2 regions of the Fictibacillus sp. NPDC058756 genome follow, and region 1 is predicted to be linked to the other one. Evidence: riboswitches for the same ligand, from Rfam matches in the RefSeq annotation. Region 1 holds a riboswitch; the other holds the start of a gene.
What was found. A riboswitch is a leader RNA that binds a small molecule or an ion and turns the genes downstream of it on or off. The one in region 1 is predicted to bind FMN.

Region 1 (16,795 bases):
TTATTTCTTCTTGCCATTTTGTTTCACCCCCTTATTCATATTGTGTTTCCTTCACAAATTCTGTATGCGCTTCTCTTCCTGGCAATTTATAGTGTTCTTCCCACACAAAAAGGGTTTTTTCATTATTTCTTTGAATGGTTTATACTGAGTTATAGGAAGTTGAAACGAAACAAAGTTGGTGAAATGATGTCAAATGAACATGCAGTTGAAATGTTCCGTAAAACAATCCCTTTATTTCAGGCACTCGGCGACCCCGTCCGGCAAGATCTTGTTTTACTTTTAGCTGAAACAGAAAAAATGAACGTAACAGATATAGCAAATCAATCTCCCATGTCACGTCCGACAGTTTCCCATCATCTAAAGATTTTAAGGGAAGCTGGAATCGTTGGAACAGAAAAACGAGGGAAAGAAATCTTTTACTTTTTAACGCTGGATCAAACAGTAGTGCAGCTTAAACAACTGATTAACATCATCGAACAAGAATGTATTTTATAAAAAGGCAGTGTTTCGTAATTCTAGTCGCTCTTGTAAGTGGTTGATTTCCGCTCCAGGATGCTCGCTTTCCGCGGGGCGTGCGGTGAGCCTCCTCGCGCTTTGCGCGTTCAGGAGTCTCCACCTGACCGCTCGTCCCGCAGGAGTCTCGCACCTTGCGCTCCAATCAACTTGTCAGATGAAGAAAGGTATCAAATTCTTCAAAAACAGCCTAAAAAATGCGACTCAGCTTATGCTGAATCGCTTTTATTTTTTAAGCAGCTGTTTATAGAATGAACGTAATAGCTCTGCTTTTTGTTTGTTATTTGAAAAGTAAGCCTGGATTAGGGTTCGTACTTTATTATATTTATTCTGATAAGGATACCAGTTGATCTCTTTTTGCTTAAGTCCAGGATCTTTCATAACCGACATTTGACGGCTGAATGTGTATAATCCTTCATCTCCATGATATCTCCCGGTGCCGCTGCTCTTGACACCCCCAAAAGGAAGATGAGGATTTGCTACGGAAACAAGAACATCATTAATCACGGCATTGCCTGTAACAAGTTTTGACGTAACGCGGTTCGCTTTTCCACTATCTTTCGTCCAGACACTTGCATTTAAGCCGAATTCCGTACTATTCGCTTTTTGAATTGCTTCTTCCTCGGTAGAAAATGCAATGACAGGCATTACAGGACCAAACGTTTCTTCCCTGACAACCTTCATATCTTCTGTGATATTTGTTAAAATCATCGGCTCGATATACATGCTTTCCCCCCACTGATCGGGGTGTTTGCCAGTAAGCAATAATGCTCCTTTTTCAATGGCATCCAGCACATGATCTTTTACGATCTCTTTTTGATTCTGAAAAGTTAAAGAACCAACGTCTTCACCCATTTTCAGTTTTTTCGTTTCCTCCACAAGACGGTCTATAAATTCTCCATGAACCGAGCTTTGAACGTATACACGCTCCACTGACATACATACTTGGCCAGCGTTCGTAAAGGAGCCCCATATCGCACCATGAACAGCCCTTTTTAAAGGAGCATCTTCAAATACAATCATTGGATCCTTTCCGCCAAGCTCCAGCGTGTACGGAATAAACCTCTTGCTTGCTTCTATCCCGATTTTTCGTCCCGTTTCTACTGACCCCGTAAAAAAAATACTGTCCGGTGTCCCCGAAACAAGTTCTTGACCGAGTTCTTTACCGCCGTGCGCAACTTGCAGCAGGTTTTTAGGCAGATTGATTTCCCTTGCGATCTTTTCTATTAACAAACCAATTGTAGGTGTCACTTCAGAGGGTTTTAAAATCACTGAATTTCCTGCAATTAATGCGGATATAACAGGTGTCATGGAAAGCTGAAACGGATAATTCCACGGAGAGATGATTAAAACCGTTCCTAAAGGAAAATAATCCACATATGAAGATTTTCCTACAAAAAGTAGTGGTGTTGATACCCTTTTGCGCTTTAATATTTTTGGTGCGCGCTTTTCATAATGCTGCAGAATATCAATAACAGGCATAAGGTCTGCAGTCAAAGCTTCTGTCTTTACTTTTCCTGTTGCTGAACATATTTCTTCAACAATTCCATCCATATTTTCCAATAAATAATGCTTCATCTTCATTATAAAAGAAAGTCTCGTTTCCAATGAGCGACTGGACCAAAACTTATATGCAGCTGATGCTTTCTCATACATTTCAGGCACTTGCTGAATGTCTGTTTCAAGCCATTGATCGATCGTTTCGCCTGTAGCAGGATGCTTTGCAATCAATACGTTTTTCATGTTGCGCACCTCCTTTTATCAAAATATTCATACATCTTTTATCATACCTTTTTCAGGTCTTAATGTTTATTTATTTTTTACAATGTGATAATATGTCGATATACTTAAACATATAAACATAAACTAAAAGGAGTTAACTCATCATGAATAAAACAGTTTTAATTACCGGCGCTTCAAGCGGAATCGGATTAGAGTTTGCCTCACTTTTCGCTAAAGATGGCTATCAACTTGTGCTTAATGCTAGAAACGAATCAAGACTTCAAGAGATCGCAAATGAGCTAAAATCCAAGTATGGCGTAACAGTTACAGTTGCTGCCAAAGATTTGAGTATTCCCGAAAGTGCAGATGAATTATCATCAGAACTTGCCTCTGCTGGAATAGAAGTAGATGTGCTGATCAATAATGCTGGATTTGCAGCATACGGACCTTTTAATGAGACATTTTGGAAAGAAGAAAAAGATATGATCCAAGTAAATATTATGGCCTTAACAGCCTTAACAAAACAGCTTCTTCCCGGAATGATCAAACGCAATTCCGGCAAGATCTTAAATGTAGCCTCAACCGCAGCATTTCAGCCTGGTCCATTAATGGCTGTTTATTATGCAACGAAAGCATATGTACTCTCATTTTCTGAAGCAGTTAATTACGAACTAAGAAATACAAATGTGAGCGTGACGGCTCTTTGCCCGGGAGCTACAGCAACAAACTTTGAAAAAAGAGCAAACCTTGAGTCATCAAGACTATTCCAATCTGGAGCTATGGATGCCCGTGACGTTGCGCTTGAGGGATATAAAGCTTTAAAGGAAAAGAAATCACTAGAGATTCCTGGCTTTAAAAACAAAGCTTTAGCTTATTTGGTTCGATTCCTGCCTCGAAAGTCCGTTTTAGAAATTGTTCATTATGTTCAAGATAAAAAGTAAACTTCGCTAGGAACAGCCTGCTTTCAGGCTGTTCCTAGACTTTTATATCGACAATAAACAGTTCGAATTTAATTTTAATTTTATATCTTGAATGGCCGCATTTCTTTAGTGTAATATTACACTTATAGAGAACTTTTTAAAAATTAATCTGAATCCAGAAATACTTACATATACTTGTGGTGAGGTGGGGATAAGATGAACCAAAAATGGATGAGACATGAAGGACGAAAATGGGTTGAAGAGAAAATTATTACGCTTGACCAGCTTGATTTAATCGTTGCCCGATATCCAGATTCAAAAGAAATCAAAAAATCTACTGGCATTCTACCTGTTTTAGCAAGCATATTAATCGCACTCGGCATTTTATCATTTATCGCATCCAACTGGAGTGATATTCCTCCCCTAGCAAGGCTCGGTCTTTTGATTCTAATCATGATCAGTTTTTACTTAACCGGTGATAAATATCTTAAAAAAGGAAATGAAACGCTTGGAACTTCGCTCAATCTTCTTGGCATCGTGACCTTCGGAGCAAGTATTATTTTGTTAGGTCAAACTTTTCATCTGACTGCCACAGATGCAAGGCTTTTTGTATTTTGGAGCTTGCCTGCCTTATTCTATTTATTTAGAGACAGACACAAACTGTATTTCTTTCTTTTAGCTGTTTTAACAATAGGCGGACAGCTATACAGTATGGGAGAATTTGATACCTTTAGTTATCTCCTTTTCGCCGTCTTTCTGATAAGTATTGGAGGCTTTGTTTATTTATACCGAAGAACATTGGAAACATGGTTTTTTACAATTGGATTAAGTATTCAAGCATTCTTGTTAGTTAATATTGAAGATCTAAACCTGCTCTGGTTCTTCCTGTTTGGTTTTGCATTATATACAGCTAGCATATGGATAAATAAAACGTTGTTTAAACAATCGTTTAAACGAATGGGCTCTCTAATCGGGTTTGCTTATGCGTACGGTTTATATTTCACTCTTACAAATGAATTTTTATCAGATTTTGAATTCCCGAATACTGCATTTTATCTGCCAGCCTTGATCATTATTTTTGCTTTAGCCATTCTTAGAAAAAGAAAAGATAGCGTTAATCCGCCTATGTGGGAATTAATGATCTTTGTACCATATTTCTATTTGGCAAAAGTGGCAGATCCGCTGCTGACTGGTCTGTTGTATCTAGTTGTTATGTTTGCCTACTCTGGTTTTATGCTCGCAGAGGGTTACAGAAAAGAAAATCGTTCACAAATCAATTTTGGAATCGTTCTGTTCTTGCTTGTATGTTTAATGGGTTACTTTAACCTCGCATGGGCTTTCATGCCGAAGTCCGTGTTTTTCTTAATCGGCGGCATTTTGTTATTTATGCTTAATGGTTTCCTTCAGCGCAAGAAAAAGCAAATTTTGAAAAATGGAGGGCCGCATCATGAATAGAAAAAAAAGCTGGATCATAGCGGCTATCCTTCAAGTTGTATTTTTACTTTTAATCGCTGGGAGCTACTACAGTATCGATTATTTTGGCAAAGAGATCAAAATAAAAACCGTTCCGGTCGATCCAAGAGATATCTTATACGGAGATTACGTGACGCTTCGTTTTGATATCAGCACTGTTCCTGTTTCTAAATGGAAAGGTGAAACACACTTGTTAACAAGCAGACAGCAAACAGCATTTGTTGTGCTGGAAGAAAATAAAGAAGGTTATTATGAAGTTCATAGTGTTCATCCCGATAAACCTGCAGTAAACGATGACCAGGTTATTTTAAAAGGGAAAGCCGAAAGAATATGGGGAGATACAATTGAACAGATGCAGATTCATTATGGAATAGAACGGTATTATGTAGAGGAAAACACGGGGAAAACTTTAGAACAGCAAGCAAGCGATATGACTGTTACAGTAAGGATTGCACCCTGGGGAGCACATAAGATTACAGATATAAAGCCTCGTTAATTTAAAGCCTCTTTAAAAGGGGCTTTTTTTCTTCGGTTTAAGATTGCGTATTACGGGAAAATTGATAATGAGGTGAAAACAATGTCTGATACTAAAATAATTGAACTTAAAGATGTAATTAACGGCTGGGCTGGAAATCAGATTTCAATTCGCAAGGAAGAAACAGGCGATATTGACCAAATAAGAATTTCCCTGCAGAAAGCAACATTTGAACAGCGAGATGCAGCAGATGAATATTTAGGAGACCACATATTGTTTTTACATGGAACAGCTTATGCAGCAGAAGAAGGTATTTCAGTAGAACTTCCTGCAATCACTTACGAAATCCCAATTGATGGAATTACGGACATAAGACTTGATTCTGATATCGTGTCCTTTGAAACAAGCAGAGCTCAATATGTAGTAAATAAAAATTAAAGGGCTTCCCAAAGGTAAGGTGAACTTACTTTTGGGAGCCCTTTTTTTTAGTCTTGAATGCTTTTAGTCACATCTGAAAGTGAGTCAGCAGAAATAGCGATTTGTCCTACTGCATGGCTGAGTTCTTCTATTACTTCTGCCATTACTTCAACTTCATTTTCAAGTTTCCCGCTTCTCTCCGTGCTTTCATCCATTTTTGATAAAATCGCATTAAAGAAATCCGTTATCTCCGTAGCTTCAGAAACACTGTCATTAATGAAGTGATGGATGCTCGCTACAGATTCCGAGACAGCCTCAATCCTTTTATGAGTATTTTTCACAAGATCGGATACACCAGACACTGAAGTTTTAGTCTGGTCAGCTAATTTCCTGACTTCATGAGCAACAACCGAGAACCCTTTACCTGCTTCTCCAGCTCTCGCCGCTTCAATTGCCGCATTCAGTGATAGAAGATTGGTTTGTTCAGCAATAGCTGTTACGATATCGACCACATCATTGATTTTAACCGTTGCTTGTTCAAGGTTTACAAGCTCTGCAGAAATCTGTTCAGATTGCTCTTTTACTTTATTGATCATCTGCTGATGCTCTTCAAGTTTGTTTTTACCTGCTAGTGAGTTCTTCGAAACTTCTCCCGCTGATTCAGCTGTATCTTTTGCGAAAACCACAACTTCATCTGCTTTTGACGTAAGTTCTTGCAGCGCTGCACTAGTTTCCTCTGAGATGCTTGCCAGCTCTTCTACAGAATTCCCTACAGATTGCGTAATCTGCTGTTTCTGTTCCTCGTGGCGTGCTCTTTCTTTAATCTGTTCAAATTCAAAAGCTTCCAAAACAATCTGCTGCTCAAAATTCAAGATTTTCGTTACTGCTTTAACAGCTTGCTGGTATTCCACCTTACCTTCGATGTTCTTATCTAAAATGGAAAGAATGGAAAGGAGCATATCCTGAAACGAACAAATATACCATTTAGGCTGCAATCCTATTTTAAAGTGTATATGGGCTATTACTCTTCTTTGATCTACATAACTCTCATCAATGACACCATCGAACATTTCCTGGATATGTTTAATCAGCGTTACTTTCAAACGGTTGACTGAACTGTGTTTTTGAATAATTTGCAGAAGGCCAGGAACGTGTTCAATATTTTTATAAAACTGATCCACAATTCCCTCAATGTTTTCTGAAATTAAAGGCTTTAGCGACCGGATAAGAGACAGATCTTGCAGTGTAAGAGATATCATGTTTAGTTGCTTCTGCCACTCACTGTCTGCCTGCACATTAATTTTCACATCATGAATAAAATCATTAGGTAAATTCGTTACAGGTTTTTTTTCAGCTTTTTTAGTTAGTATGCTTAAGATTGAAGCCATAGTTATTTTCCTTCTTCCTTTATGATCACTTATTTAATTTAATCCAAAATTTAGCGAATCGATGTGACTTTTATCACATTTTGTCACTCCTATGTTTTATCGACAACAAATCGGGTATCTTCAAGTAAGCAAAAATAACTATTACTAAAATAATGAAACGAGGAGTGGTTCACATGTGGAAAAAAAGATGGGCAGCCGGTACTTTGGCTGCGATGTTAACATTAGGTGGATTAACTGCTTGCGGTGATGGCGTCGACCAGGATAACGGTGTAGATGACGGCGAACAAAACGATGAAATGGATGAAAAGAATAAAGAAGAAGGTTAAATACAAGAAAACGAGCTGACTCAACCTAAGTTGAACCAGCTCGTTTTTGCTGTTTACGGTACGTGTTCTTTTATTTATTACACGTTCGCTCAAGAATGGCTTATTACGCTCAGAATACGTCCAGTTACGCTCAAATTGCTCGAGCTACGCTCAAAACCCATCCCGTTTCGCTCAAAAACTTCTATTTACCATATCTACAGAGCAATTAAGCTGTTTTTTCAGCACGTTTTTCTGTCTTTCCTTGCTGAAGCTGATACATTTGGAAGTATCGTCCTTTATGCTCCATCAATTCATCATGATTTCCGCGTTCCACGATTACACCGCGGTCAAGGACGAGAATCTGGTCTGCACTCTTAATCGTTGAAAGACGGTGAGCTATAATGAACGTCGTTCTTCCCCGCTTCAATACATCCAGTGCTTCCTGAATGACCGCTTCTGTTTCAGTATCAATACTTGCGGTTGCTTCATCCAGTATTAAAATCGCCGGATTATAAGCGAGTGCTCTAGCAAACGAGATCAGCTGGCGCTGTCCTGAAGAGAGTGTGCTTCCCTTTTCAATAACCGGTTCATCCAATCCTTTGGGCAAGTTCTTAATAAAAGGCATCGCTCCTACATCCGTTAATGCTTTTTCTACTTGTTCCCTCGTAATCTCTGGATTATCAAGGCTTACGTTAGAAGCGATGGTTCCTGTAAACAAGAATGGATCTTGAAGTACAATTCCCATATGCTGACGCATTTCTTGTTTGGACAGTTCCATAATATCCTGATCGTCAATCGTAATTTTACCCTGCTTAATGTCATAAAAACGGAAAAGCAAGTTCATGATTGAACTCTTACCAGAACCGGTATGACCAACAAGGGCTACTGTTTCACCTTGATTTGCTTCAAAGTCAATATTTTTCAGCACAGGTTCTCCATCCACATAGCTGAACGTAACGTCCTTGAATGCTACATTACCTTTATAGCGAGTGATCTCGTTCTTCGTAACCGTTTGGCCTGGTTCATCCATTAATACAAAAACTCTCTCAGCGGAAACAAGTGCCTGTTCCAGTTGAGCAAGCTGATTTACCATCCCTGTAACAGGGTGGAACATTCGGTTCAAATAATCTACGAATGCATATAGCACACCGATCGATATGGCTGAACCTATCCCCAGCGCCTGACCTCCAAAATGCCAGATGAAGGCCATGAATGCAAGGTTCTTCAGGAATAACACTAGATTGTGTCCTGTCATGGCATTCAGGCTTAACAGTTTGTTTTGAAACGTGAAATATTCTTTATTCATTGTCTCAAACTCTTCTGTAGTTTCCTTCTGTCTCTTAAATGCCTGAATGATCGTCATACCGTTTATTGATTCGTTAATCATTCCGTTAATGTCACTCAGTGTTGAACGGATTTTATGATTATACTTTGATGCAAATTTCCGGTAAATCTTAATCCAAACTACCAGTATAGGTACGAGAATCAAACAGATCGTTGCAAGCTTAACATCAAGCAAGAACAATGCTGTGAAGATACCTGTCAGATAGATGATTCCCGTAAAGAAGTTTGCAAGTACGTTTATAAACAGCTCTTTTATCGCTTCAGTATCGTTTGTTATGCGAGAAACGATTTTACCTGCTGGCTGATTATCAAAATACGTGATCGCTACCCGCTGTACGTGGGCGAATACGTCCTGACGAATTTTTTTGATAACCAAGTTTGATGATCGCTGCAGCATATAGCGCTGACCGTACTGAAAGAATGCTGCGAATAAAAGCAGTCCTAAATAGATCATCATAAGCTTCATGATTCCTGCAATTTCAGGTTCATAAAAAGAGAATGTTTCATTGATACTCAGCTTATCCGCCGGGTAAGTTTCAGATTTTCCTTTATATGAAATCGTAACTTCTCCGTTTTTAGCTGATCGTTCACCGGTAATTGAAACAGGCTGATCAATTACAAAATATTCACGCTTAACCTGCACAACCCGTATTTCTTTTCCTTTATTTTCTCCCTGATCAAAATGATCACTTCGTTTATACCAGTTTCCATCGTACTTCACTGCCGCTTTTTCTTCTTGACTGACCTGATACCATGGCTTTTCAATACCAAGGATGTGATCATCAATCATTGTTTTAGCGATAAATGGTCCCGTTAGCTCGGCTGCAATTGCAACAGTCAGCATGAGCAATCCTAGAATGAAGTTCTTTTTATATTGAAGTGCGTATTGAAACAGGCGCTTTCCAACGTTCATGGCTACACCGCCTTATTATCATTTAAGTTTTGTTCAATCTGCTGGCGTTCGTGCTGCTCTTTATACCAGCCATCTCTTGCAATCAAATCCTCATGTCTGCCTTCATCCACAATCATCCCGTCATCAATAACGATGATCCAGTCTGCGTGTTCAACTGCAGATAATCTATGTGTCGTAATAAACGTCGTTTTACCCGCACGTTCTTTACGAATATTTCCGATAATAGCCGTCTCCGTTTTTGCATCAACTGCAGAAAGCGCATCATCAAGAATTAATATTTCAGGATCAACACAAAGTGCACGCGCGATAGATACACGCTGTTTCTGTCCTCCTGATAACGCTACACCTTTTTCTCCAACAAGTGTGTTTAAGCCCTCAGGCAGATACTCAACATCATTCTTAAATGATGCCATCTCCATAACGTGATTAAGCTTATCTGTATCGGCTAAACGATTACCGAACAAGATGTTTTCCTGAACGGTTTTAGAAAAAAGAATCGCATCCTGCGGTACATACCCGATCCAGCCTTGAAGATCCTCTAAGGCGATATCTTCAATGTCAACACCAGAGAAGCTGATTCTCCCTTCACCAGCAGGATACTCTCTCAGCAATTGCTTCAGCAATGTAGTCTTACCGCTTCCGGTACGCCCCACAATTCCGAGTGTTTCACCTTTCTTAACCGTAACGTTTATATCTTTTAAGTTATCAGACTCTGATGAAGGGTATCGGAAAGTGACATCCTCAAATTTAATCGTTCCCGGATCTGATAAAGGAACAAGATCTTCACCATTTTTAACATCTGCTTCGTACGCGAGCGTTTCATTTACGCGATCAAGGGAAGCACTTCCGCGTTCCATTACATTGATCAATTCGCCAACTGCGATCATCGGCCAGATCAGCATCCCTAAATAAACGTTGAAGGTAACAAGTTCTCCAAGGGTTATCGTATTATGGAAAACCATGTATGCTCCATAACCTAATCCGATCAAATAACTCATCCCTACAAGAATCTTAATCGTCGGTTCGAAAAGAGCATCGATCCTCGAAACAGCAAGGTTCTTTTCAAAAACGTCTTCCGTTACTTTATTGAAGCGTTCTACATCCGCTTCTTCCTGTACATAAGCACGGATTACACGGACGCCTTGAATACTTTCTAGAACCGAATCGTTCATTTCCCCAAAAGCATCCTGTGCAACCGTAAAACGCTGATGCACTTTTTTACCGTACTTCTTAATAATAAATGCAATAACCGGCAGCGGTATAAGAGCCGCAAACGTCAATTTCCAGCTGATCATAAAACCCATGACAAACAAGATCGTAAGCATGAAAAGACTGGAATCAACGAGTGTTAAAATACCGAACCCAGCAGTCATTGAAATGGCTTTCAAGTCGTTTGTCGCACGCGCCATCAAATCTCCTGTTCTATTTTTCTCAAAAAATGTAGGAGTCATTTTTAATAGGTGACGCATGAATCTTGAACGCATCGTCCGTTCTATAATAAAAGCGCCTCCAAAAAGCTGGTACATCCAGATGTACATCGTTATATACATCGATATCAGTACTGCTACAAAAATACCAAGAGTTTTCATCATATCTTCTCTAGTGATCGTACCCATATGAATGGAATCTATTGTATTTCCTATTAGTTTAGGAGGAATAATCTCAATAATTCCAACGCCGGTTAACAGAACGACCGCCACCGTATACCGTATCCAATGCCTCTTAAAAAACCAGGCTAACTTTCCTAAAACCGAAAACATATCGTTCTCTCCTCTCTATCTCGCTGTCTACAATTAAACAATTGTTTAAATGAGCTACCCAAAAAGTGTATGATCCTTGCGTTCTAGCCACACCATTAACACTCCATTTTCCATTTCCTTTACCTCCAGATTTTTTTGGGCTGTTTCAGTAAAACTTTGTTGCTCTTGAAAGTGGTTGATTTCCGCTCCAGGTTGCTCGCTTTCCACGGGGAATGCGGTGAGCCACGAAAGTACTGCTCCTGCGTCTGCGAGAAAATTCTGCTGAAGCGGGCTTCCTCGAGAAGAATACTCAGGTAGCTGGCACGCTGATCCCGTAGGAGTCTCACACCTTGCTCTCCAATCAACTTGCCAATGCAGAAAATGAAAGAAATGAACCAAAGCAACAATCTTTTAGGGAAGAGCCTTTATATATATTGCATAAGAAGAGCAGCCTCTTCGTGCAAATGAAAATAAAAAAGCATACCACTCGAAGGCGATATGCTTTAATAACCATAAAAAAACACACGTCACGACTGGAGTGACCTGCGTATTGAATATGTATAGAGATCGGACAAAACTAAGAGAAAGGAATCCTAATACAACTCTTCCGGCAGGCCATGATATGAAATTGTAGAGTCTTTGCCCATTGCAATACAGACCGTTAATTGAGAAACAATCATTTCTTTCACCATGACACAACCATCCTTTCCATAATTTTGTAGTTTGTAACTTTGGTAATCTTAACACTATTCTAATAACTATGTCAATTCATTTTAGATATGCTAAATAAAATAATTTATTTGTTAATATATGTCCTGAAATTTAAAAATGTGTGTCCAATTTTATAAATTATGAATACAAATAAACCCGCCACAATGTGACGGGTAATCTGTAAATATTTTTATGAAAACTGGCGAGTTAGGTTTGCCATCTCAATTGCAGAAACCGCAGCTTCCCAGCCCTTATTTCCTGCTTTTGTTCCAGCTCTTTCAATAGCCTGTTCGATAGAGTCTACTGTTAATACACCGAAAATGACAGGCACACCGCTCGTCATTGATGCTTGCGCTACACCTTTAGCAGCTTCGTTGCACACATAATCAAAGTGAGGAGTCGATCCGCGAATGACAGCTCCTAACGTAATAATGGCATCATAGTTTCCGCTGTCCGCCATCTTTTTTGCGATTAAAGGAATTTCAAATGCTCCTGGAACCCAGGCGATATCCACATCTTCTTCTGAAACCCCGTGTCTTTTGAAAGCGTCCTGTGCGCCAGAAACTAATTTATCTGAAATAAAATCATTAAAACGTCCTGCAACGATTCCTACTGTTAACCCTGATCCAACTAAATGTCCTTCAAATAATTTTGCCATTTTTGGTTCCTCCTGTTTTAGAAATGAAGCATATGCCCCAATTTGTTTTTCTTTGTTTTCAAATAGTCTTCATTGCTTTCATTGTGAGGCATCTGAAGCGCAATTCGCTCGGTAACTTCAAGGTCATAGCCTTTGAGACCTGCAATTTTTCTCGGATTATTCGTTAGAAGTTTCATTTTATTAATGCCTAAATCTTTTAAGATTTGCGCTCCGATTCCGTAATCACGCAAATCTGGTGCAAACCCGAGCTGTTCGTTCGCTTCAACTGTATCAAGACCTTCTTCTTGAAGTTTGTAAGCTTTCATTTTGTTAATGAGTCCGATGCCTCTTCCCTCTTGTCTCATGTACAATAAGACTCCGCGGCCTTCTTTCTCGATCTGTGAAAGTGCTGCATGGAGCTGCGGTCCGCAGTCACAGCGGTTTGAACCAAAAACATCTCCAGTCAGACATTCAGAGTGAACCCGCACCAGTACAGGCTCACCGTCGCTTATATCACCTTTTACAAGTGCAACGTGTTCTTTGTTATCCAATACATTGGAAAAGCCGACCGCTTTAAAATCACCATACTCTGTTGGAAGGTTGATTTCGACTTCTCTTTTCACCATTTGCTCGGTTTTGTTTCGGTATGTGATCAGATCTTTTATCGTAATCAGCTTCATATTGTGCTGTTTCGCTAATTCTACAAGTTCAGGAACACGTGCCATAGTCCCGTCTTCTTTCATAATTTCACAGATAACGCCTGCAGATTTGCTTCCCGCCATTTTTGCCAGGTCGATAGCAGCTTCAGTATGACCGGCTCTTCTTAGTACTCCACCTTTTTTACCGATTAATGGAAAAATATGACCAGGACGTTTGAAATCGGATGGAACCGAGTCCTCATTCACCAGCTCACGAACAGTGGCTGCTCTTTCTTGTGCTGATATTCCAGTTGTAGTTGATACATGATCCACACTAATCGTAAAAGCCGTGCCATGGGAATCTGTATTGGCTGCAACCATTGGCGATAAATCAAGCTTAACTGCAATTTCTTCTGAGATCGGTGTACATACTAACCCTCTGCCATGTGTAACCATAAAATTGATGGATTCAGCTGTTATCCCTTCTGCCAGGGCAACAAAATCCCCTTCATTTTCCCGATCTTCATCATCAACTACAATAACAATTTTCCCTGATTTTAGATCTTCAACAGCTTGCTCTATGGTGTGGAACATTGACTCTCCTCCTAAAATCCGTGCTCTTGTAAGAAATCAAGAGACAGCTTCGACTTTTGTTTAGTTTCTTCTTTTTCTGGAGACAGCATTCTGGATACGTATTTGGCAAGCATATCGCATTCGATGTTCACAAGATCTCCAGTGGTTTTCTTTCCTAAAATAGTATGTCCCGCGGTATGAGGAATGAGGGAAACCATAATTGAATTCTTCGTTACATCAAAAACAGTAAGGCTCGTTCCATCAACGCATACGGACCCTTTTAACATAAAGTACCTCATCAAATGATCAGGAAGAGAAATGGTATAGTAAATTGCATTCTTTTCTGGACGTTTCTCCGTGATTTCTCCGGTTCCATCTACATGACCTGAAACAAAATGGCCGCCAAACCGCCCCCCGGCAGCCATTGCCCGTTCTAAATTAACATGGTCACGATTGTTCAAAAGTTTCAAAGTTGAGGACCTGAACGTTTCAGGCATAACATCTACTGTGAATTGATGAGAGTTATATGATGTTACAGTAAGACATACCCCGTTGACTGAAATACTGTCACCAAGGTTTACATCCTGCAAAACTTTTTCAGCAGATATAGTAAGTACGATTGTTTCATTTCCTTTGTTAATAGACTTAATCGTACCCAGTTCTTCAATAATTCCTGTAAACAAAAACTTTACCTCCCTTGCTCGTTCTTTTTCAATATTCGCTGATCGTAAATGTGCATGAATCCGGGAGTTTTTTTGTAAAAGGCTGTTCTCGTAAACTTTGTTGTTTTTGGAAGATGTTGATTTCCGTTCCAGGTTGCTCGCTTTCCGCGGGCAGGCGGTGAGCCACATTCGTACGTTTCACTTTTAAGTGTCTCACCTGACCCGCTTCATAGAAGTATCCTTGCTCCTGCGTCTGCAAGTAAAAACTACAATGTGAGCTTCCTCGTCGCATGCCTAGCGAGAAGCTTCTCAGGTGGTAGGCACGCACCTTCCACTGCAATCTACTCTTCAATGAAGAACTTCAAAGCTCTCTGTAGCAACAATCTTTTAGAAAAGAACCTTGTAAAAAAATACCCCGAGAACGTAATCGCTCCCGGGGTTGTTGTTAAAAGTTATAACTAAATACACCTTTAAAATCACTGTTTTATTAAACAAGTGTTTAAAAGCATTCACGTTCCTTCTCCCATCCAGACTATACTGTCGGCTTCGGACTTTCACCGAATCCACCGTTTTTGCTTAAAAACAAAACCGGGTCACGGACTAAGAGGCATCCATCTACCTCATCACCGCCGGTTGGGAATTTCACCCGACCCCGAAGGACACTATTTACTTATGTACATTATAAGTAAACATTAGGCTGAATTCAAACATGATTGCTTTTACTGTCCAATTATTAATTTTTCTTTTGGATAATGGATGTGTTCAGTTGCTACTTTGCCTCGGATGATAAATAGGAAAGAAAGCATTCCTATTCTTCCAAGAAACATTAATATCATTAAAATTACTTTGCCGGTAGAGCTTAATGTTCCAGTTATGCCAACAGATAGACCCGTTGTTCCGAACGCTGAACACACTTCAAAGAACAAGTACTCGATCGGCATAGGATCTGTGATTGACAGAATAATGGTTGATGTTGTACACAGAACCATGGCAACAATGATTACGATAAATGATTTTTGTATATCTTCCGGGTAGATTTCCCGATTAAAGATTTTGATCGTATTTCGTCCTTTTGCATAAAAGAAAATCGCTAAAGCAGCTACTGCAAATGTTGTTGTCCTGATCCCGCCGCCGACACTGCTCGGAGAGGCTCCAATAAACATCATTACACCTAAAAAGAGCAAAGTCGGAACAGTAAACTCAGAAACGTCCATTGTAGATAATCCGCCGCTTCGGGTTGTTACAGACTGAAACATGGAATAGAAAAATGTTTCATGCCATGATTTACCTTCAAAAAAGGCATTCATCTCCAATAGGTAGATTCCCAAAGCTCCCGTTACTACTAGTAATGCAAACGTAATTGTTGTTACTTTTGTAAAAAGAGTAAATGTATAGCGCTCTAGATACTTTCTTTCTTTTATAAAGTTGTTGATTTCTACTAAAACCGGAAAACCGATCGCTCCAGACGTAATCAAAAACATGGTCACGATCTGAACAAGGTAATCGTGACGAAACGGAATCAGTGAGCTTCCCGTAATATCAAATCCAGCATTTGTTGTTGCTGTAACCGAGGCGAAGAAAGCATGGTACAGGACATCCAGTTCCGTATCATAATATGGCTGGAAAAGAATAAAGAAAAGCACGGTCCCCAAAATTTCAATTCCTATAATCAAAGCCAAAATTTGTTTCATCAGCTGAACAAGACCCGCTAAAGTCGACTGGTTTTGATCTGTCATGATCAGCTGCCGCTCTCTCATACCGATCCTTTTGCCAATCAGCAGCCAAATAGCAGTTCCTAGTGTCATTACACCGATACCGCCAATCTGAACAACAATAGCGAGCAAAACAACACCTGTATGATTGAATGTTTCAGAAATATTTACAGAAGTGAGCCCTGTAACACTCACAGCACTTACAGCTGTAAACAACGTATCAATAAAAGAAAGCTTTACTCCCTCTTTATGTCCGACTGGCAAACTTAATAGAATCGTAGCCGCAATAACGGACAATAAATAAAAGATTACGATAAGCTGAACAGAAGTTAAGAAATTCTTTTTTTGTTGTGTAGTTGCAGTATTGTTTTTAAACATAGTCTATTTTCACCTGTCGAGGGAATTTTTCTATACTCTTTGAAATAGTAACAATAGCATTTCCTTTTAACAAGGTGAAATCGAACATTTGTTAAAATATTTCAATCGGTTTCGTTTTCAGAAGTCATTCTCTTTTCTATTATGTTCATTAAAGATGAGGGTTCATCTACTTTTATTACTACTCTAGTAACTTTCTTTTTAAATCCATAAATGAGATCTGTCACTACAGGTTCCTTTAAAAGAATTTCAATTGATGGCTTTTCCGGGATAAAATC
Region 2 (16,795 bases), 2.3 Mb from region 1:
ACAATCATAACGACGACTAGAGGATAAAGAATAACCATAAACCATGTAGCGCGCAGAAGCATATTAAACAAAAAGCCTATTCCAAAAAATAGAACCATGAAAAGCAGCATTGAAATAAAAAACTGTGGTAAAAGCAAATCCATGATGTTGACACCCCCATATATCTGTCGTTAGTTTACTAAATGGGGGGATTTACGTCAATTGCATTGAGAGCGTTACCTCGCTAAGCTCTTTTCTTTCCGCTTCCGCAGCATTCTACACACGTTTCAGAACCTCCAAGCAACAGCTGGAAATATCCTTTACCATCACAATATTGACATTGATCATGTTTTTTCTGAACCGCATGTTTTCTCATGTTGTAACACTCCCTTGTTTTTAGTTTAAATTTTCAGATAATAATAACAAGGATTCAGGTTATTGAAAAACCTGTTTTAAGGCGAAATAACCTGATGTAAGCGTAAACATTGAGCACAATCTTAAATTATCAGAATATTTCGTACATTTTTATCTGCAATCAAAAATTTTATACGAAGTGTATCCGAATATATCTCCCGGATTAATTTCATCCTCGATATGCTTATTTTTTTCATTCATAAAATAATGAACCATTAATGAAGTGGCTGGATCCACCTTAAGCTCCTCAGGGGTCAAAAATGCAGCTCTTTCTATTTCATTTTCATCAGCAATTAGAGCCCCGCTCTTCTTTTTCAGTAAAAAAACAATCATATTATCACTGATGGTTTCTTTGATTACGCCTGAACGAATACCTAGTACTGAGACCACTTCTCCCAAAATACCAGTCTCTTCAAAGACTTCTCTAATTGCTGCTTCATCAACGGTTTCTCCTGCATCAACAAATCCTGCTGGAATGGACCATTTGCCTTTTAATCCGCCATATTTCTTCTTTACGACAAGCCATTTCCCATCATCTATTAAAAGGCCAGCAGCTGCAAGCCAAATCTTTCCTCTGTCTTTTTTAGTCATCAGCTTGATCGTCCTTTCTTTTTAAGCTGTATTCTTAAGAATTTTTTCTTTTCATTTGAATTTGCCTTCATTGATAAGTTGATAGGAGTGCAAGGTGCGAGACTCCAGCGGGATCAGCGTGCCAGGTGAGACTCCTAATGGCGCATAGCGCTGAGGAGGCTCACCGCACGCCCCGCGGAAAGCGAGCATCCTGGAACGGAAATCAACCACTTTCAAAAGCATCAAAGATTTTGAAAACAGTTTTTTTATTATATAAAAAAGAACAGAAGCATTAGCTCCTGTTCTTAGTTTACACGAATCGATTTAGAAAAGTTTTAATTTACCTTTTTTAATAACCATTGGTACTCCGCCAAGTAAGAACAGGTAACGGTTATCGATTACTTTTTTCATCGCTGATGCAGTAGCACCGAACAATTTCTTGTTTCCTACTTTACCAATCGCTTCACCTTTACCAAGTGATGCAACCGTACCTTTAATATCCGGTTTGAATTCTTCAAGCTTTCCGCCATTCATTAATGCTTTGATGTTGCGGCCGATTGTATAAGCTTGCTGAATTGCGATTTGTGCAGTTGGAGGGTAAGGACGGTTTGCTTCTTCGTCAATGATAAGCGCGCAATCCCCTGCAACGAAGATGTAATCAAACCCTGGCATACGAAGATCCTTATCAACTTTTACACGTCCGCGCATTGTTTCAAATCCAGCTTCTTCTACTAGATGGTTACCGCGAACTCCGCCTGTCCAAACGATTGTGTTTGCTTTAATTTCTTCACCATTCGCAAGAACAACTCCATCTGTATTACACTCTTTAATCGGAGTGTTAACTAGGAACTCAATTCCGCGGCGCTCAAGGTTGTTGATTGCATACTCAACAAGCTCTTCATCAAATCCAGGAAGTACTGTTGGAGCAGCCTCGATATTTACGATACGTACTTTTTCACGAGGAATATCATACTCGCGGCAAAGCTCAGGTATACGGTCAGCAAGCTCTCCAACGAACTCGATGCCTGTGAATCCAGCTCCACCTACTACGATTGTAATAAGCTCGTCTTTTTCGCCTTCGTTATTATAGCGAGCAAAAGAATAGTCAATATGCTCACGGATTTTACGTACAGAGTTAATGCTGCGGATGCTGAATGCATTTTCTTTAAGGCCCTGGATTCCGAAAGTTTCTGGATCTGATCCTAGAGCAATAATTAAATAGTCATATGTTAATTCTTGGTTTTCTAGAACAACACGCTTTTCATCTTTTTTAATTTCTACAACAGTATCTTGTACAAAGTTAACTTTGTTCATATCAATGATGTTGTCGATCATGATACGCGTTTTATCGTGATGCAAAGTACCTGCTGCATTTTCGTGAAGCCATGTTGTTTGGTAATGATAGTTATGTTTGTTTACAAGTGTTACTTCTGCTTCATCTGATCCTAATTCTTTCTGTAAACGAACAGCTGACATGATTCCGCCATAACCGCCGCCTAGAATAAGTATTTTTGGCTTACTCATCAATTTCACTTCCAGTTCTCATTTTTTTTAGTTTGACCTTTTCATTCATTAAATATGAAGAAAAGGAATAGATTGTGATATATTTCACGTAATAAGATATAAATAAATGCAAAAAAATGTTCGAAATATCGACATCTTTTTTTCATACGTACTCATCTTATTCCTTTTTCCTTGTTTTTTCAACCCTTTTTTCGTTATGATAATTATTCAATTCTTTTATGAATTGTTGTCTTTTTGGGTATCAACCTATGCCAAAATATACTAGTGAAAAAAGAGGACTTTTTGCCTTTATAAAGAATGTTTATGAGAGATAGCAAAGAGTTCTGGTCAGAACATATTTTATGTTCATCAGTCATAGAAAACAGAAGAGGTGAAAGTGATGGCAAAAGAAATTTACGATATTACGATTATTGGTGGAGGTCCATCAGGATTATTTGCTGCATTCTACGGCGGCATGCGTCAAATGAAAGTTAAGGTTATTGAAAGTATGCCGCAGCTCGGCGGACAGCTTTCTGCTTTATATCCTGAAAAATACATATACGATGTTGCCGGTTTCCCAAAAGTTCTGGCTCAAGACCTTGTTAACAACTTAAAAGAACAGGCTATGCAATTTAATCCTGCCGTTGTCTTAGAAGAGTCTGTTCAGAACGTTGAAAAAAATGATGATGAGATTTTCGAATTAACTACCGATAAAACGGTTCATTATAGTAAAGCAGTTCTGATTACAGCAGGTGTTGGTGCATTCCAGCCACGCCGATTGGAGTTAGCTTCTGCACAACAATATGAGGGTAAAAACCTGCACTATTTCGTAGATGATCTCCAAGCATTTGCAGGCAAAAGAGTTCTGGTTTGCGGCGGCGGAGATTCAGCTCTTGACTGGTCGCTAATGCTGGAGCCTATCTCCCCACAAGTGACACTGACTCACAGACGCGACAAGTTCCGTGCGCATGAGCATAGTGTGGAACAATTGATGAATTCTAAGGTTGTTGTTAAAACTCCATATCAAATAACTGAATTGATTGGTAACAGAGAAAATATTTCGGCAGTCGTTTTAGAAAACGACGACTTGAAAGAAACGATTGAAGTAGATGCAGTTATTGTTAACTACGGATTCATTTCATCTCTCGGTCCGATTAAAACGTGGGGTCTCGACATCCAAAAGAATTCCATTGTGGTTAACTCTAAGATGGAAACGAACATTAAAGGAATTTATGCCGCTGGTGATGTGTGTACGTATGACGGCAAAGTAAAGCTGATCGCATCTGGTTTTGGCGAAGCTCCAACTGCGGTAAACAACGCGAAAACATATATCGATCCTAACGCAAAAACTCAGCCTATGCACAGCACAAGCTTATTTTAAATATCCGAAAGGCGCCGGACAATGGTTCTGGTGCCTTTTCTACATATGTAATAAAGGAGTGAAATCAATTGAATAGACAATTTACTGAAGAAGAGATGCACGCTGCTGATTGTTTGCAGGAAATCCAAAGAATTATAAGCCAGCTTCACATAACTGACGAATCCTTCCTAGAGGAAACAAGAGATCAAGTCCCTCGTTTAAAAGAACTTTTAAGCGAGCTGGAAAAATATACCTTGGAATAATTTCCTTCTGGATTAAGTAGTCATTTTTTGTTATTATAGTTTGTGAGGCGGACAAGTGCCGCTGACCAATCAGTTTTTTCACCCGGTGTTGGCGCGCCGGGTTTTCTTATACCCTTTTTTAAACGAGGAGATAAATCCATGGAAATGAACTTAATTTTCGGTATCGTGTTCTTTATTTTAGGAACTGTTTTAATGCCCCTTGGTTTAAAACAGACAAGTAAGCAAAACAAAATGCTGCTTATAGGTGCATCCGTTTTTTCGGATTTAATCGGTCTTGCATTAATATTTAAACTAATATAATGATACTTAACATAACAAAAACCCTCCTGAACGAAAAGTTCAGGAGGGTTTTTGTTATGTTAGCATTCTTCAGGAGTTCCGGCATTTGTTGCTGTACGGAAAGATGATCCGCAGCCGCAAGAAGCGATGGCATTTGGATTTGTAATCGTAAATCCTCCGCCCATCATGTTTTGTTTAAAATCGATAACAGTGCCTTTTAACACCTTAGCACTTTCTTCATCTACAACGACACGAATACCTTCAATCATTTCTTCTTGGTCTGAGTCAGCAAGGTCACTATCGAATCCCATTCCATAAGAAAGACCTGTACATCCTCCGCCTTTTACAGCAACACGAAGAAATTGATTTTTATCTTCTTCATCAGCCAGCATTTCCTTGATTCTGCTTGCTGCACTTTCTGAAATCTCAACGATCATTTCACTTTCACTCCTTTTAATAAGGATTATGGCTTAAGTATACCGTTTCCGTTATAAGCACTCAAGGAATCGGCTTTGGCACTATTTTTCGTTATGCTGCAACTGCATAATTTTATTATGAGTTTCATCAATTTTTTTACTATATTTTAAAACCATAGGATGCTGTATTCCAAAAGTATTTGCTGTTTGTATCATCTTATTTCGAAGACTTTCTAATTGTTCGATTTTTTCTAGTCTAGCGGCAGCTGATGTGGCTTTCATTTTCGTCACTCCACTCTTATATTTAAGACAAGTAAGGTATATCTATTTTACAGTTATTTCAATAAATAGACAATAAACCCCTAGTAAAAAATACACATTTTTTTGTATTGGAAAGTTTTTTATAAAAGTGACTTCCTTGTCCAAATGTATGATTAGGCTTATAATGAAAAAAAGCATCTGAATGCTTGAATAGGCTTGTTTTTTAGATTATCTTTTAATTCCTTATTTTACATAGTATTCGCATAGTCTTTGTAAAAGAAGAGCATAGTCTCTGCCGAAGATCCAAAAAATTTAAACATCATCTGAACATTTCGCTAGAATATTAGGGGGATAAAAACATGGCAAATATATTAACGTTCGATACTCGAATGGAAGCAATTGCAGAAAAAGTTAAACATGGTGAACGTCTTACAATTGAAGATGGTTTGTATCTATATGAAACTGACGATTTGTTATCTGTAGCGTCACTCGCAAATGAAGTGAACCGTCAAAAAAACGGAGATCATGTCTATTTCATCGAAAACCTTTATATCAATCCAACAAACGTTTGTGAAGCTACTTGCAGCTTCTGCGGATTCAAACGCAAGCCTGGAGAAGAAGGCGCCTATACAATGAATGAAGAACAGCTCTTAGAGTATGTTCAAAAACGCTGGAATGACAATATCCGTGAGTTCCACATCGTTGGCGGACACAATCACGAAGTTCCATTTGATTACTACTTAAATACTGTCAGCACATTGAAAAAGCACTATCCTCAAGTAACCGTAAAAGCATATACTGGGGCTGAAATTGAATTCTTCTCTAGGATTGCTGGTACTTCAATGAAAGAAGCATTGCAGGAGCTTATCAAAGCCGGCCTTGATACGATGCCAGGCGGAGGAGCTGAAATCCTTACTGAACGATATCGCTTAAAAATGAGTCCTGACAAAGCATCAACTGATCAATGGCTTGAAGCCCATGAAATTGCACATGGTTTAGGATTGAAAACACACGCTACTATGCTATACGGTTCCATTGAAACTAAAGAAGAGCGCCTGATTCATATGGATCGTCTGCGCCAGCTTCAAGACGTAACGAACGGTTTCATGGTATTCATTCCGCTTGCGATGCAGCCTCGTTCACAATCAATGGGCTTAACGAGAAGAACATCTGCTTTTGATGATATGAGAACGATGGCAATCAGCCGTCTCATGCTGGATAACTTTGACCATATTAAAGCGTATTGGATTAATATCGGCGTACAGCTGACACAAATGGCTCTTACATTTGGATCGGATGATATCCATGGAACACTGATCGAAGAGCGCATCTCACATGCTGTTGGTGCTTTAACATCAGCTGGTATTACCCGTAAAGAACTCGTTCACTTAATTAAAACGGCAAATAAAGTACCTGTTGAACGTGATACATTCTATAACATCATTCAAAAATATTAATGAAGAAACAAAGCCCGGCTAATTAAATTGGCCGGGCTTTTCATATGAAATTTTTTTACGGTACGTGTTCTTTTATCTATTACACGTATGCTCAAAAATACGAACGTACGCTCAAGAAAATTGTTTTACGCTCAAAAAGACCAGCGTACACTCAAAATAAACAACCTGCGCTCAAACCTCGTCTAATTTCGCTCAGAGTGAGATAATTCCTGCTTTAAAAGGTATTCTCCTGTGCAAATCACTTCAGCAGGTCCAGTCATTAATACATCACCGCTTGATTGCCAGTTGATGATAAGGTCTCCGCCAGCTAAATGAATGGTAATATCATTGTTTCTTTCCGCTTTCCCATTTAAGATTGCTGCAACAGCTGCCGCACATGCTCCGGTGCCGCATGCTTGAGTAACACCTGATCCTCTTTCCCAGACTCGAAAGTGCATTTCTTCTTCAGAAACAATCTCTACAAATTCTGCATTAACCCAATCAGGAAACATCGGATCTTTTTCAATCACTGGTCCCAGAGAATGTAACGGTGCTTCCTCAATGTCATCTACAAAGAAAATCGCATGCGGGTTACCCATTGAGACAGCCGTCATATTTAGGTCGCTTCCGTTAAAAGAAACGGGTTCATTGATAACGGAGTTTTTATTTGAGAATCCTTTTACAGGAACTTGATCAGGGATGAGTATTGGGTTACCCATATTAACGGTTACCTGACTAACTTGATGTTTTTCATCTATTGTCAGTTTTGCAGTTACAAGTCCCCCAAGTGTTTCAATTGTAAACTCTTCTTCATTTACAATGCCATTTTCATAAGCATATTTAGCAACACAGCGGAGACCGTTTCCACAGTTTTTTGCTTCTGAACCATCGTTATTAAATATCCTCATTTTAACGGGTGCTTTTTCACTCGGACAAATTAAAATCATGCCATCTGACCCGATTCCCGTATATGGATTTGATACGGAAACAGCAAGATCTGCCAGGTCGGCTTCAGCGATTGCTTCTTCAAACATGTTCACATAGATATAGTTATTTCCGAGTCCATGCATTTTTGTGAATTTCAGCTTCTTCATGTTTTATTTAAAGCTCCTTATTGTTGACCTCTTAATTTTTCATCTGTATAAAAATAATCGTCATCAGCATTAAGTATTGTAAGCTTTCCGTGACAGCACGGCATGATCAACCGTTGCTTTACGCCTTCTTTTGCAAGCTCCATCTGCTCTTCTTTAAAACTTGTAAGCACGTTGTCACTTTTACAAAAAGGACACTCGGCGATATAGATGTCATTCATCATTCGTTCATAAGGCCATGTATATTCAAAGGTTATTTTCATGTGATTCATCCTCTATTTGGAAGGTGTTATAATTGCATTATCATTCACAACTAACATTTTTTAAAGTATAATAGGTCATGTAACAAAATACAATAGCGATCCATCTTCGGGGCAGGGTGAAATTCCCGACCGGCGGTAATTGAAGATTCCCTCTTCATCAGCCCGTGAGCGGAAAAATTCAGCAATGAATTTTTCATGCTGATCTGGTGTAACTCCAGAGCCGACAGTATAGTCTGGATGGGAGAAGATGTTGGTACAGCGGTTCAATTTTATAAAATTGAACCCTTTGTTTAAGTACGCATTTTAAACTCTAAAATGCTTCTTTCTCATGCTGTTCTTCATACAACAACTCCCTTAGTCCATTATTTTAGGCTAAGGTTTTTTGTGTGATACAGGCTGTGCTGCATTTGAAATCATTAGATGGCGCAAGACAAAAGAGGAGAGATTTCAATGCAAAAGGGAAAAATCAAACAAATGGTAGCTGTATCAATGCTCAGCACAATCGCATATGTGCTGATGATGCTCGACTTCCCATTTCCGGGGCTTCCACCATTTTTAAAAATCGACTTTAGTGAAGTTCCCGCACTGCTGGCGGCCATAATCTTTGGGCCCATTGCAGGCATCATGGTTGAAGGAATTAAAAACACGCTTCACTATGGTATTGTAGGAAGCTTTACAGGTGTTCCCGTCGGACAACTGGCTAATTTTATAGCAGGTATACTGTTTATTCTGCCAGTATCGTACTTATTCCGCAAAAAACATACTGTTAAACGTCTTTCAGTCGGTCTGATTTTAGGAACAGCTTTAATGACATTAACCATGGGATTCCTTAATTATGTTATTATCCTGCCGGCATACACATGGTTCCTTGGAGCTGAGCCGATGTCCAGTCAGATGATGATGGACCTGATTCTTAAAGGGATCACACCATTTAACCTAATAAAAGGTACGATTATTACTTTATTGTTCTTAGCTTTATACAACAGAATGAAGCCTTGGGTGATGAAACAAATTGCTCAGCAGGCTTAATATATGAAAGAAAACCGCTGCGTTCTCTGTACGCAGCGGTTTTTTTCTTCTACGTTAACTATTCGGTTTAATTAAACCAAAAAGAATGCCCATAGCATGTGCTTTGAGCATTCTTTTCTTTTTATAAGTGTTATTTTATAAGAATAACCCTACGATTGTTCCAGTTAAAACTGAACCCATGGTAGCTACTAGTAATACCTTCAAACCAACTTTTGCAAGCATTGATGCTTTTTCGCCATTTATTGCTTGTACAGTACCTAGAATAATTCCGATTGAAGAGAAGTTGGCAAATGAGATTAGGAAAGATGATACAATACCAACTGTCTTGTGAGACATATCAGGAATCATTTTCATAAAGTCTAGCATCGCTACAAACTCATTAGCTGCAACTTTTGTTCCCATTACTGAACCTGCTCTTACAATTTCATGTGTTGGAATTCCCATAATGAACGCGATTGGAGCAAACACATAACCTAATACTTCTTGGAATGTTAAGCCGAATACAGAATCGAACGCAAAGTTCACCATTGAAAGTAACCCGATGTAAGTGATTAGCATTGCACCAACGATTAGGGCAACTTTCCCTCCATCTAAGGCACCATTACCAATTGCTTCGAATAAAGACTTTTCTGGAATCATTTCTTTAACTTGAATCTCTTCATCTTCCTCAGCACTAACAGGACATACAATAGATGAGAGGATAAGTCCAGAGAACACGTTGATCGGAAGTGCTACCAAAACATATTCAGCAGGAATCATTTGCATGTAAGCACCCAAGATTGAACAGCTTACTGCTACCAAAGAAGAAGTAACAACAACAAATAATCGGTTAGCTGATAATTTATGAAGCTGTGACTTAACAGAAATAATTGCAGTTGTATCACCAAACACCATTGAATTTACTGCTACAAAAGATTCAATTTTTGGAAGTCCAGTAATTTTAGCAACTGCCCCACCAATGTATTTGATCGCTAATGGTAAAATTCTTGTGTAAGTTAAAATTGATAATAAGGCAGATACAAAAATAATCATCATAAGAACATTAATGAAGAAATATTCTTTTCCACTCAGATCTCCAAAGACGAACGCAATACCATCATTACCGAATGAAAGTACCTTATTAAAAACGTTTACAATCTTATTCAAAATAGTTTTACCTATTTTAGTGTTAAGCATGAAGTAGGCAATACCCAATTGTACTGCGAACATAATTACAACAGCTTTATAATTTATGTTCTTTTTATCATTCGACATTATGAAAGCGATTGCAATTAAGATAATAATTCCAAGTATTCCAAATAGAATTGACATATCAATATTCCCCCTTATACATTTAAAAAACTAGGTTGACTTTTTATATTGAAACTGCTTCCAATTTTACAACTAGTTGTCAGACATCAAATGACTGACCCCTTAATAATGTAACAAATTTCGACAAAAATGCAATCCCTTTTTTAATATTTGCACCTTAGATATTTTTCCCAATAAAAAAGGACCTATCCAATAAAAAAACAGCTTCTCCGTCTAAATATGAGAAGCTGTTCCTAAAACATAAAGTTTTCATCTATATGATTGTAAATATTCTTTACGAGTTCTTCTGGAGACTCTCCATGGACAATATCCCCATTTACGAGAGCAAAAAGTGATTTTGCACATTGTCCGCAATAACCAAGACATCCATATTCGATTACATCTAAATCATAATCCTTTTCTAATTCTTCGAGTGCTTTTTGTGCACCACTTGCCAAGTTACTGACGCAAAACTCAATAATCGGTCTCATCTTTCATTTCACCTCTTAATGAATCCATCCTAACTGTTTCTTGAAGGCTAGTCAATGTAAACACATTGATTTTTCCACAAAAATAGTTGTGAATTTATAGCAAAGTGCTATACTTAAACATGTCAAAAACGTGAAATCGTTTACTTACAGTATTTTAAGGTTATTAATCAATATACACTACTATAAACATAGATAAGAATTGTCTTGAAAGAAAAGGGGATATGACAAATGAAGCACCTCGTTTTACTTGGCGGAGGATATGGAAATATGCGTGTGTTGAAGAGGCTTCTTAATTCCTCAGACCTCCCTGAAAACATTCAGCTTACACTCATTGACCGTGTGCCATATCATTGTTTAAAAACTGAATATTATGCACTGGCTGCCGGAACAATATCTGATCACCATGTTCGGGTAACGTTTCCTGAGCACCCTCGCTTAAACATAAAATATGGTGAAGTAACAGGAATCGATATTAATGAGAAGAAAGTGCTTTTAAAAGATCAGGACGATGTATCCTATGATGATCTTGTTATCGGACTTGGGTGTGAAGACAAGTATCATAATGTGCCAGGGGCCGATCAATTCACATTGAGTATTCAAACGATTGATAAGTCCCGCCACACCTATCAAGTACTTAACAACTTACATGCTAATGCCGTTGTTGGTGTTGTTGGAGCAGGACTTTCTGGTGTTGAACTGGCATCAGAACTTCGCGAAAGCCGCCCAGATTTATCAATTAAGCTGTTTGACCGCGGAGATATCATTCTTTCAGGATACAAAAAGAGACTAAGTAACTATGTTCAAAACTGGTTTGTAGAACATGGTGTTGAAGTAATCAATAATTCTAATGTGACTAAAGTGGAAGAAGGCGCACTTTATAATCATGATGAGAGGGTAGAATGTGATGCTATCGTATGGACAGCAGGCATTCAGCCAAGCCATATTGTTCGCGAACTAGATGTTGAAAAAGACAGCCAGGGCCGCGTCGTTTTAACTGAACATCACCACCTTCCTTCTGAAGAACATGTTTATGTAGTTGGCGATTGCGCGAGTCTACCTTATGCACCTAGCGCACAGCTGGCGGAGGAACAAGCAGAACAGATCTCTCAAGTTCTATTAGCACGCTGGAACAATCAGCCGCTTCCAGAAATGAACGAGATCAAACTAAAAGGTGTTATGGGATCCCTTGGCAAGAAGAGCGGATTCGGCACGATGGGAAGCGCGGCGTTAATCGGCCGCGTACCACGCTTATTAAAGTCAGGTATCTTATGGCTTTATAAATATCAGGTATGATGAGAAGCCGGCTAACAAATAGGTTAGCCGGCTTATTTTTGATTGTACTGATTATTTACGGTACGTGTTTTTATTTTTATTTCACGTTCGCGCAAGAATGATAAAGTTTCACGCGAAAAAGTCCTCGTTTCACGCCAAACACCTTTTGTTTCACTTCAGAAACTCCTTCTTTTCGCGCTCCATGATGTTTTTTTATCTTGAAGTTCCCTATAGTTAGCTCGCAGGTTTCCTAAATTAATAAAAAAACAAAAAATGACATGAACGAACATCATTGGTGTCCGTTCGTGTCAGCTTTCTTTATAATTACCACCAAAAAGGACGGAAACGGCGAATTCGGAAAAACGGAAAGCCAAATATTCCGAAGCCTGGAAAGAATGGACCAACAAAAATGATACGACTGTCACGCTGTTCACTTTCACCAGGCATGATCATATACATATTATCCTGATCATAGCTGTGAAGTTTACCATGATACACATTGCCATCATTCAATTCGATCGTAACGTTCTGTCCCATATATTTTAGACAAAGATCATGATAATGATGGTGATAGTGACCCATATGTGAAGATTCATCTTTATATTTTTTACCTTTTGAAGGGTTCAACAATGGCATTTGCCTCCTTTTTTTCCATAACATCATATTCTAAAAAAGTGACAAAGTATGTGTACAAACCCAATTCATAAAAAATAGGCGCTTAACTTACAGCGCCATAACCATTTTGTTCAATTATGCTATAGATAGTCTTTATATTTGGGTTGCCTTCTGCAACTACCTCTCCGTCAATCACAACAACGGGATAAAAAAGGTCTTCTTCAATAATTCTTACCGAAAATGCTTGGTCTGCTTCATTTTCTGGATTTTCCATATCTATATATAGCACTTGAAATACAGCATTTGGAAATTTTCTGGATATTGCAGCTTCCAGCCATTCAGCAGTTTCTTTAGCTGATGGAAGGTGTACACAGCTCGCACATTTCTGCTCGGCACCATATACTTTAATAACAAGTGAATTTTTCATGAAGAATCACCTCAATGTATGCGCTTATTTGCTTCCATCATACCTTATTTTGCTAGAAAGAAAAAGAAGCAAATATCATGATGCTTGCTCATGGATTTTTTATTCCATATCCCGTATACTAAAGGTAAGTTCTTTTTAAGAAAGGAGCCTTGATAGTTATGGCTGAAACTCAAAACTTAGAGATGCGTGAACAAGTAGAAGAAGTTCTTGATAAATTGCGTCCGTTCCTTCTTCGTGATGGAGGAGACGTGGAATTAGTGGATATTGAAGAAGGTGTAGTAAAAGTACGCCTTATGGGTGCTTGCGGAAGCTGCCCGAGTTCAACAATCACACTAAAAGCTGGTATCGAACGTGCACTTTTAGAAGAAGTTCCTGGTGTCGTTGAATTAGAACAAGTATTTTAATTTTTATGAAGAAGCCGCTTATCTAGCGGCTTCTTTTTTTTGGCTGTTTTCGCAAAGCTTGCTCTTGAAAGTAGTTGATTTCCGTTTCAGGATGCTCGCTTTCCGGGGGGCGTGCGGTGAGCCTCCTCGGCGCTTTGCGCTATAGGAGTCTCAATGAAACCTGTGTGCTCCTGCGTCTACAAGCAACTCCTAACGAAGTGAGTTTCCTCGTCGCATGCCTTACGAGGAAGAATACTCAAGTAGATGGCACGCTAACCCCCCAGGAGTCTCGCCCCTTACACTCCAATCAACTTTTCAATGAAGTCTAAAAAACATTATTTGAAAGCGAGGCCACTGAAAAACCGGATTATCAAATCATAAAGTGCTCTATATGGACTAAAAACCATCGATTGTTGTTCTTGAATCATCCTATATCACTACACGAATTTGATTCTTTATTATACAAAAAATTAGAAACACCTCGTCACTGCGAGTTGATTTAATCCTTTTTTTGGATTTATGATGCAAACATGTAGTGATTGGAGCGGAAGGGTACTGACTCCTGCGGGACGAGTGGGACAGGTGAGACCACTAAAGGCGCGTAGCGGCAGGGGGCTCACCGCCCGCCCCGCGGAAAGCATGTACCCTGAAGCGGAAATCACCGCACCAACACTCTTTTGAAACAGTCCTTTAAGTATTAAGACATCAAATGCACAAGCAATGCTTTTTGTGCGTGAAGACGGTTTTCAGCTTCAGGAAACACAACTGAATGATGACCATCAATGATTTCTGCTGTCACTTCCTCCCCGCGATGAGCAGGCAGACAGTGCATGAAAATATAATCTTTTTTAGCATGTGACACAAGCTCCTGATTCACTTGATAGGATTCAAAATGAGCCATTCGTTCCTCAGCTTCGCTCTCCTGCCCCATACTTGCCCATACATCTGTATAGATGACATCACTGTTCTTAACACCGCTTATCGGATCATTTGTAACTTCCACGGTAGATCCTGTTTTCTTAGCGATTTCTTTTGCATAAGAAACAATTTTTTCTTTCGGTTCATAATTTTTTGGCGTAATAATGGTACAATCCATTCCGACTTTAGCTGAAGCAATCAGCAGAGAATGAGCAACATTATTGCCATCACCAATATAGGCAACTTTTTTTCCTTTAAATGATCCTTTGTATTCTAAAATTGTTAAAAGATCAGCGAGTGCCTGGCATGGATGGAAATCATCTGTCAGTCCATTAATCACAGGGATGCTACTGTTATGAGCCAGCTCTTCAACAGTCGATTGGTGGAAAGTACGGATCATCAGCCCGTCTAGATAGCCAGATAATACCTTAGCTGTATCTGAAACGGTTTCTCCTCTTCCCATTTGTATATCGCGAGTACTTAAATGGATTGCATGACCTCCAAGCTTAAGCATAGCAGCCTCGAATGACACTCGGGTGCGTGTAGATGACTTTTCAAATATCATACCAAGGATTTTTCCTTTTAATAAAGGCGGTGCGGAAGGTGCTTGCTTCTTTAAGTCTTTAGCGAGATTCAGCAAATCAATGATTTCATTTGCTGAATAATCTAGCAGTGTCAGGAAATCTTTCTTAGTTCTCGTTGTGCGTAAAGGATGAACAATTGACATCAGATCAACACTTCCTTTCTTGAGTTCTTTAATAAAACAGCTGCTTGCAGGTAAGCTTGTGCGGTCTCTTTTCGAGTAAAAACATGCAGCCTCTCCAGCACGGCACTTTTTGCAGAAGTGCTGTTTGTCTCATCGATAAAATTTATATAAGCTGTTTTATTGTCCGTTTTTATCCATTCATCAAAAGACATAACTTCTTTCGTTAAAACTTCAAATCCAAGGTCCGCCCACGCTTTCAAATCAGCTTGTGCAGGATCACCTTCTATAAAAATGCTTCCTTTGAAGTCCCAAAGGTCATTTAATTGAAGACCCGATCCTTTTAACGCTTTGAGCAGTGCTGACGTAAAATCGGTGTCTGTTCCGATTACTTCACCTGTTGAGGTCATGACCGGAGAAAGCACTGGCGAAACTCCTGACAGTTTAATCGTTGAAAAAACAGGTGCTTTTACTGTAATAAACGGTTGGCCATTATGCTCGTCTTCAAGCTTTAATTGGTTTAAAGGTGCTCCAAGCATCAGTTCTGTTGCTTTTTGCACTAAGTTCACAGCTGTAATTTTACTCATGATCGGAGCTGTCCTTGAAGCCCTTGGATTTACTTCAATCACATATACTTCTTCACCTTTTACTGCGAATTGTATATTAAATAATCCTTTATAATTCATGTTTATTGCAATTTTTCTTGAGTAGCTGATTAAGCTGTCTTGAACACTTTCTGTAAGGGACTGCGGCGGCGTTACAGTTAAGCTGTCACCAGAATGTACGCCTGTTCCTTCAATATGTTCAAAAATTCCCGGTATAAAAATGTCCGTTCCATCTGTTAGCACATCTACTTCTGCTTCTTTTCCTTCTAGGAACGTATCAATTAAGATAGGATAGACAACATCCTCATTCAGCAAAAATTCATTAAGCTCTTTTGCAGCGTAAAACACTTTCATCCCGCTCCCCCCGATTACATATGAGGGTCGGACAAGTATCGGAAACCCTAATCCTTCAGCAAAGGCTTTCGTTTCTTCTTTATTATGAGCCGTGAATCCATCTAATTTTGGAATATCAATTTCTTCTAAAAATTGATAAAAGCGATCTCGGTCTTCCATTTGATCGACCGTATCCGCTAGAGTTCCTAGAACATGGACGCCAGCATTCTCTAATTCTTCAGCTAAATTAATTGAAGTCTGACCACCAAACTGTAAAATAACATCTGTTATTCCTTCAAACTGCAAAACGTTATAAATATCCTCAAACGTTAATGGTTCGAAATATAATGAGTCGGATACTTCATAATCTGTACTTACCGTTTCAGGATTGTTGTTGATTAATATGGCTTCATATCCCAATCTGTTTAAAGCTAACGCACTGTGCACACAGCAATAATCAAATTCAACACCTTGCCCTATTCGTATAGGGCCTGAACCGATAACAGCGACTTTTTTCTTTTGATCAGGTTTCTTATCACTCACTCCGCTCCAGCTGGAATAAAAGTATGTTGTCTTTGCTTCAAATTCAGCAGCGCATGTATCAACCATTTTGTATGAAGGGATGATCTTCCACTCTTCTCGTTTAGTTCTAACCTCTTTTTCAGAAACAGACCAAATTTCAGAAAGATCGTGATCTGAAAAGCCATACTTTTTTGCCAACTTCAGCTGTGATTCATCTATGGTATTTAAGCTTAATTTCTGCAGAGTCTGATTCATCTGAACCATTTGACTGAATACTGATAAGAAATAAGGCGTGATCTTGGTTACCTCATGAATTTCTTCAGCGGAAATACCTCTTTTAAGCAGTTCAAGAACGACAAAGAAACGGCGGTC

Region 2: it holds a riboswitch for FMN, as region 1 does, so the genes downstream of both, ACFW35_RS04385 (ECF transporter S component) here and ribE (riboflavin synthase) in region 1, are expected to answer to the same signal.

Annotation. Positions count from the first base shown of each region.
Region 1 covers NZ_JBHYPU010000001.1:3,178,895-3,195,689, forward strand. Annotated here, with positions in the region: gene ACFW35_RS16305 (alpha/beta-type small acid-soluble spore protein) at 1-17, opposite strand, end outside; gene ACFW35_RS16310 (ArsR/SmtB family transcription factor) at 187-495, shown strand; gene ACFW35_RS16315 (aldehyde dehydrogenase family protein) at 739-2,256, opposite strand; gene ACFW35_RS16320 (SDR family NAD(P)-dependent oxidoreductase) at 2,400-3,176, shown strand; gene ACFW35_RS16325 (DUF2157 domain-containing protein) at 3,372-4,610, shown strand; gene ACFW35_RS16330 (GDYXXLXY domain-containing protein) at 4,603-5,124, shown strand; gene ACFW35_RS16335 (hypothetical protein) at 5,206-5,541, shown strand; gene ACFW35_RS16340 (protoglobin domain-containing protein) at 5,589-6,908, opposite strand; gene ACFW35_RS16345 (hypothetical protein) at 7,082-7,234, shown strand; gene ACFW35_RS16350 (ABC transporter ATP-binding protein) at 7,440-9,470, opposite strand; gene ACFW35_RS16355 (ABC transporter ATP-binding protein) at 9,473-11,230, opposite strand; gene ribH (6,7-dimethyl-8-ribityllumazine synthase) at 12,111-12,578, opposite strand; gene ACFW35_RS16365 (bifunctional 3,4-dihydroxy-2-butanone-4-phosphate synthase/GTP cyclohydrolase II) at 12,596-13,789, opposite strand; gene ribE (riboflavin synthase) at 13,801-14,451, opposite strand; FMN riboswitch at 14,942-15,094, opposite strand; gene ACFW35_RS16375 (TrkH family potassium uptake protein) at 15,150-16,520, opposite strand; gene ACFW35_RS16380 (hypothetical protein) at 16,622-16,795, opposite strand, start outside.
Region 2 covers NZ_JBHYPU010000001.1:881,331-898,125, reverse strand. Annotated here, with positions in the region: gene ACFW35_RS04445 (YuiB family protein) at 1-143, opposite strand, end outside; gene ACFW35_RS04440 (YuiA family protein) at 224-355, opposite strand; gene ACFW35_RS04435 (NUDIX domain-containing protein) at 505-984, opposite strand; gene ACFW35_RS04430 (NAD(P)/FAD-dependent oxidoreductase) at 1,288-2,487, opposite strand; gene ACFW35_RS04425 (NAD(P)/FAD-dependent oxidoreductase) at 2,867-3,847, shown strand; gene ACFW35_RS04420 (hypothetical protein) at 3,916-4,089, shown strand; gene ACFW35_RS04415 (hypothetical protein) at 4,228-4,389, shown strand; gene ACFW35_RS04410 (HesB/IscA family protein) at 4,449-4,805, opposite strand; gene ACFW35_RS04405 (aspartyl-phosphate phosphatase Spo0E family protein) at 4,887-5,066, opposite strand; gene mqnE (aminofutalosine synthase MqnE) at 5,405-6,502, shown strand; gene dapF (diaminopimelate epimerase) at 6,685-7,575, opposite strand; gene ACFW35_RS04390 (hypothetical protein) at 7,593-7,835, opposite strand; FMN riboswitch at 7,934-8,088, shown strand; gene ACFW35_RS04385 (ECF transporter S component) at 8,286-8,864, shown strand; gene ACFW35_RS04380 (NupC/NupG family nucleoside CNT transporter) at 9,000-10,175, opposite strand; gene ACFW35_RS04375 (YuzB family protein) at 10,409-10,645, opposite strand; gene ACFW35_RS04370 (NAD(P)/FAD-dependent oxidoreductase) at 10,874-11,938, shown strand; gene ACFW35_RS04365 (LSM domain-containing protein) at 12,242-12,547, opposite strand; gene ACFW35_RS04360 (YuzD family protein) at 12,636-12,959, opposite strand; gene ACFW35_RS04355 (NifU family protein) at 13,118-13,363, shown strand; gene argF (ornithine carbamoyltransferase) at 14,040-14,987, opposite strand; gene ACFW35_RS04345 (carbamoyl phosphate synthase large subunit) at 14,987-16,795, opposite strand, start outside.